DNA from 2 places in the Paenibacillus sp. J22P59 genome. Region 1 is predicted to be linked to the other one. Evidence: riboswitches for the same ligand, from Rfam matches in the RefSeq annotation. Region 1 holds a riboswitch; the other holds the start of a gene.
The links. A riboswitch is a leader RNA that binds a small molecule or an ion and turns the genes downstream of it on or off. The one in region 1 is predicted to bind cyclic di-AMP.

Region 1 (3,113 bases):
AAATGAGGCTGAGAATGATTCCCCGTTTGAACGTTGTGTTTTGGCGGTACAAGATGGCATAGATAATAGATAAGATGAGAGACATCACGCATAAGTGCAGCAAGGATACCATGGATAGAGCATCCGCCCATTTTTTCTGGGAAGCAATAAGGGCATCATAGCTCGCAGGCACTTTGAAGACAGGCTTAAAGACCGTGACGACGGGGCTGCTTGCCAATTGGTCGACGCCAACGGTCAGCTCCAGCTGAGCGTCGCCTTGCTTGTAGCCAGCAGGCTGGAAGACCACATACCCTTCATCGCTGACGTAACGTTCCTTCAATTCATTAAGCTGGAAGCCCTTACTGACAGCGAATTGCTCAGCAGTTGCAAGGAGCTCCTTCTCTGTAGCTAAGGGAGCCGTGTCAGCGTTGAACAGCTTCCAGCTTGTGACGCTTCCGTTGCTCATATGTACATAGACGAATACGCTGCTGCCATTCTCAAGATCAACCTGAGATTGGTAAGTATCGTTTGGATAGGTGCTGCCGAATTTTTTGTCATAGGCTTCGAGCATTTTCTCCTTGGAGAAATATCCGGTCGTCAGGCTGTCCGTCTGATAGATCGTATTGGCTTTCAGAGCCTTCTCGCCGAATTGCTGCGTCGCAAATTGAATTGCGATTTGCTCGGCTTTTTCGTTACTAATGACGTTGGAGGTTGTAGCATCCGTATTCAAATATTGCTGCGCAAGCGGTCCTACTTGTGTAATCAGGAAAATAACCGCACCGATAATTGCCGCCCATACGAATCGTTTCCAATCATGACGGGCAATGGAATCAACCATAGTTCACCTCAGAATAATTAATATATTTTTCTTGTACATCCATGTAACCATACCATATAAAAGGCTGTTTTATCCAATATTAGGTCCTTCAAATGGTAAGGGAATGTGAAGCAAGGAAGCGGAACAATCATAAAAGCGAGAAATAACGATGTGCACGACGCCTTGGATAGGCTGCTTGATGCAGTTGCCTGTTTTTGATCGAATTCAAGCTTATTTATCTGTTTTGCTTCCTTTATGTTCCCCATAGCTAGGGCTTATAATCGTTAACGTTAGTAGAACTTGAATCTTAAATTGAATAGCAACAGCCGAATTTCCGTTTGAAAACGGGGGAACCATAATGCTGTGGAATAGATCCGTCAGCAAGGGGTGAATTTTGGCGGCAAATAGGAGGTTTCTTCTATATACCGCTGAATAGGGCTGCCTGTCCAGGCCCGAATCCGTCAGCTAACCTCGTAGGCTGTATGGAACAGGACTCATCGCATATTAGCATTGGGCTTCCAGTGCTTTTTTTTATGCCCGAACTCTTGTTTACGAATCATTGAGGAGCCAGCAGGAAGATGTGGAAAAGGATTTGGAATGTGAAGAAATGGTCGCCGCCGCGCATATTTGTATCAGGTCTGGCCGTTATAATAGTGATTGGCGCTATATTATTGTCCATGCCATTCGCTACAAGTGGCAGCGATATGCCCAGGTTTATAGATGCGTTGTTCACGGCAACCTCTGCAGCATGTGTGACAGGGCTTGTCGTAGTGGATACAGGCACATACTTTACGACTGGTGGACAAATTGTTCTGCTTGGATTAATACAAGTGGGCGGTCTTGGATTCATGACGATGGGAACATTGATTTCGCTTGTGCTGCGTAAAAAAATATCGCTGCGAGAACGATTGCTCTTGCAAGAAGCGATGAACCAGACGAGTATGGAAGGCATCGTTCGTCTCATTCGCAAGGTTATTACTTATTCATTAACGATTGAGCTGGTCGGAGCGTTGCTATTCGCATCACGCTTCGCGGCTGATATGCCTTTAGGCAAAGCTTTGTATTTTGGTGTTTTCCATTCGATATCTTTATTTAATAATGCAGGCTTTGATATTTTCGGCAACTATAGGAGCCTGACGCTTTATGTGAATGATCCCGTTGTGAATATAACAGCTATGCTGCTTATTATTCTCGGGGGCATCGGGTTTATCGTGTTGTCTGATTTGCTGGAATACCGCAAGAACAAAAGGCTTTCCCTTCATAGCAAGGTCGTCTTATCTATGACGGCCGCTCTTATCGCTGTTGGGACTATTGTTATTTTTATCTTTGAATTCACGAATAACGCGACGCTTGGTTCCCTGAATTGGGGCGGCAAGCTGCTCGCCTCCTTCTTCCAATCTGTTACACCGAGAACGGCGGGAGCAAATACGCTTGATTATACGGAGCTTCGCCAAGCGACATTATTCTTCACTATTATATTGATGTTCATAGGGGCATCACCGGGCTCAACCGGGGGCGGAATTAAGACCACAACGTTCACGACGCTCATTGGTGCCGTCGTCGCGATGGCCAAAGGCAAGGAGGATATCGTCTTTTTCCGGCAGCGCCTAGCCAAGGAGCGCGTTATGAAAGCATTGACGATTACGATGCTGTCGCTTGGCTTCGTCTTGTTCGTCACAATGCTGCTGGCGACAACGGAGGATCAGCAGTTTCTAAAAATATTGTTCGAGACGACATCGGCCTTCGGTACAGTCGGCTTGTCGATGGGATTGACTCCAGAGCTTACGGACATCGGCAAAGTCCTTATTATGGTGACGATGTTTGCTGGCAGGCTGGGGCCTTTGACGCTTGCTTATGCGCTCGGCAAGAAGACAGATAGAGAGCTTTACCGATATCCTGAAGGCAAAATTACGATTGGTTAGGGGAACAGGGAGAGAAAATGAAAAATCATCAATTTGTTATCGTAGGTCTAGGGAGATTCGGATCAAGCCTTGGGAGAGAGCTGATCGAGCTGGGGCATGAGGTGCTCGGCATAGATAAGGACGAAGAAGCTGTCCAAGAGATGAGCAATATTCTTACTTATGCGGTGTCGGCTGATTGTACAGATGAAGAAACGCTGCGCTCACTCGGCGTAAGGAATTTCGACTGCGGCGTTGTGGCAATCGGAGACGATATTCAAGCGAGCATATTAACGACTATATTGTTGAAGGACCTGGGTGTGAAAAAGGTTGTGGCCAAAGCGATGGATGAGCTTCATGGCCGCGTATTAGAGAAAATAGGCGTGGATCGCATCGTCTATCCTGAGCGGGACATGGGC
Region 2 (3,113 bases), on a different contig from region 1:
ACACTGATTGCCAGCGCGGGTGAATACACGAAATTCGTGGGAGTAATCGATCTTTGGCTGGATAAGAGCAAGGTCGTAAAAAAAACAGCCCGACTCGTTGATCAGGCAACAGCCGCCAGCATTCCCGCGAGTACAGAAATGACCGCTCTCGTCACTTCTATCCTAAGTAAGCAAGAAACGATTCTTGCCCAAAAACTTAGTTCAACAGAAGTTAGGCTGGATGGAGATCGGGAGCGAGTACGTACGGGCGAAACGAATCTAGGCAATTTGCTGGCAGACTCGATGCGTGACAGCACAGAGGCCGATATCGCACTAATGAATGGCGGAGGGATTCGTACATCTATTAATAAAGGCAGCATTACAAAAGGCGATGTCCTTAATGTCCTGCCATTCGGCAATCACATCGTAGTCTTGCAAGTAACTGGGGCAATATTAAAAGCTGCATTAGAAAATGGCGTATCCGACTATCCGAAGGAGAACAGCGCTTTTCCGCATGTATCAGGCATGACCTTCAAGATCGACCAGACCAAGCGCAAGGGTGAACGCATTCACTCTGTTGAAATCAATGGAAAGCCTCTGCAATTGAATGGAAAATATGAGCTTGCAACGAACGATTTTCTCGCAGCTGGAGGAGATTTGTACACCATGTTCAGTAGTCTCCCTCAAGCAGGAAGATATGGAACGCTAGATGAAGTGCTGACTACTTATTTGGAAAAGAAAAAACTAATCAATTCTCAGATCGAAGGAAGAATTACGATAGCACAGGAAATCAAGCTATAGCCATCGGCACGATAGGCTTACTCAAAAGAGGCAGTTAACCTCCGTCAGGTCGTTAGCTGCCTCTTTTTCTATAACGTATAAAGGCATGATTCCTTCAACCATAATCCTCACTGCCGGGCAAATCATCGAACCAAGCGGCATCATCTGGGCAATCGAGCATCATAAATACACCTTCTCGGCCATCGGCAGCTGGGTAGTGCCTCAAATATGCCTTGCCGTTATCAATCGCTAATATCTCGATCTTACCAGAGGTATGGCTCATCGACAGCTTTACTCTCCGGCCAAGTCCCACAGTTTTTGCTTTTGCTTCTTCGACAAGGGTATAGGCCTCCTTGAGTGGAACTACACTATCGCGATCGCCCGTAATTGGTCGGTCTAAGTAGAAGAAATAGGAGGCTACACCTGCCCATAATAATTGGTCAAGCAGCTCCGCCAGCAGAACGGGATCATCATTAATTCCTTTTCTCAGCGAGGTCTGATTTACCAGAATGGCTCCTGCTTGATGCAGCTCCTTGAAGCCTCTTCTCGCTTCCTCTGTCATTTCTTCGGGGTGATTAATATGGGTGGTAACACAATTGCGGCTTGCTGTCGTGGAATTTGCGTGGTGGATAAGCTCAAGCAAATGCTCGGTTTCATCATACGAGCTGATTCTTTCATGTGGCTGCGGCATCCAAGCTCCTCCTTTAATAAGAATTTGCAGTGCACGCTTCGCCAGTGGGAGGGGGCCGAAAAAAACACAAAAAGACCCTTACGAGTAACTCGGTAAGGGTCATCATACATGAATGAAGATAAACCAATGACCCATCCACTGCCGACGAGGTTAGCTGACGGACTCGGGTAAGATGGTACCCTAAGATCATGCAGAATCACATAGATCCATTCGCCCCACAAACGTTGGTTCCCCCGCTTTCCGAATAAATCGGAAACTAAGCGTAATATTAGTTTACTGGTAAAGTTATTAATTTGTCAAATAATTCCGACAAAATAGGACTATTGTCCAATTAGCTTGAAATCATCATAGTGGAAGCCTGGGGCTACCACACAAGACACCAGAACGGGCTCATCGCCAAGCGGACGTGCCATTTGCCATTCTGTCGCAGGCACTAATGCTTGCGGCTGCTGGCCATTCTCTACATCTCCGCCAATAATAATTTCTTGTCTCACAGATGGCTGCTCCTTGGTTCCTCCAAGTGTAAGCATCAGCGGACTTCCAGAATGCCACATCCACAGCTCGTCCGAATAAACGGTATGCCAATCCGAGAACTCATCAGGATGAAGAAGAAAATAAATCGAGCTCGCCGCAAAACGCGGACCCGAATAAGGGGCTCCTAACACCTCTTGGGGAATAACAAAGGATGCCTTCCAAAGCTCTTTGTACCAACCGCCCTCCACATGCGGCTTCAAATCAAGTGCTTTTACCAATGGAGATAATTGCTGTACGCTCGTACTCAAGTAGGGTTGCTCCTCTCTCTATGTCAATCATCTCATCATTCTAAACCTAGGCTTCCCTCAGCGTCAATATGGTCCTAATGGAACATTCTTTTCCTTCCAATTCGCTCGCTTTTATGACATCTGTCCCATAATCCTTTATAATTAAACATATAATAAAAGAATGGAGGTGATACTATGACAAGAACATTACGGCAAATATCAGCGGCGCAGGTTCGATTATTCAAATTATTCATTATCAGCGCTTTGCTCCTATCCGCCGCATTGTTCTCCTACAAAGCAGAAGGTCCGCAAGAGCTGCATAATGAGGCGACAGTCATTGCTGGGATGACAGAAAGCCATGTACACGTGAAGAGCAGACACCATATGGTAGTCAAAATAATGACCTTTACAGATAAGCTCCTCGAGTCAATCGTTGTTACAACGCTTGCTGCAAGCCTCATTCGTACTGTGCCTTTATCCATTATCAGAGCCTTTATCCCGCAAAAAATCAAGGATTTATTTCTTATGCCCGTTAAATTCACGTCCAATTACATTCATGCCTAATTCGTTCTATTCATAACTCCCACTACACCTACCCATAAACACAACAATTGCATGAACAGGAGTTGGAAAAAATGAATATCAGAGAATCGGATTTACCGGGCATTGGACGTAAATATCAATTGCAGACAAGAGGTGGCGACAAGCTGGTCGTCGTCATTCATGACGACGGACGCCGTGAGCTGTACCACTTTGACTACAAAGATCCTGATGACAGCATATCTATGGTATCCATGGATGACGAGGAAGCTCGCCAATTAGCCGCTATCGTAGGCGGCATGACCTATAAGCCCAAAGCACTGGAAACCATTGAAGTCGCGCTTGATGATCTGACTATCGAA

Region 2: another riboswitch for cyclic di-AMP. It lies ahead of AC50YO_RS11830 (hypothetical protein); the one in region 1 lies ahead of AC50YO_RS04540 (TrkH family potassium uptake protein).

What each region holds. Positions count from the first base shown of each region.
Region 1 is NZ_JBXENX010000002.1:282,320-285,432, reverse strand. Features, by position in the region: gene AC50YO_RS04545 (CPBP family intramembrane glutamic endopeptidase) at 1-817, opposite strand, end outside; cyclic di-AMP (ydaO/yuaA leader) riboswitch at 1,111-1,291, shown strand; gene AC50YO_RS04540 (TrkH family potassium uptake protein) at 1,375-2,718, shown strand; gene AC50YO_RS04535 (potassium channel family protein) at 2,736-3,113, shown strand, end outside.
Region 2 is NZ_JBXENX010000006.1:72,120-75,232, reverse strand. Features, by position in the region: gene AC50YO_RS11835 (bifunctional metallophosphatase/5'-nucleotidase) at 1-780, shown strand, start outside; gene AC50YO_RS11830 (hypothetical protein) at 875-1,450, opposite strand; cyclic di-AMP (ydaO/yuaA leader) riboswitch at 1,575-1,723, opposite strand; gene AC50YO_RS11825 (cupin domain-containing protein) at 1,771-2,232, opposite strand; gene AC50YO_RS11820 (hypothetical protein) at 2,407-2,775, shown strand; gene AC50YO_RS11815 (cation:proton antiporter regulatory subunit) at 2,847-3,113, shown strand, end outside.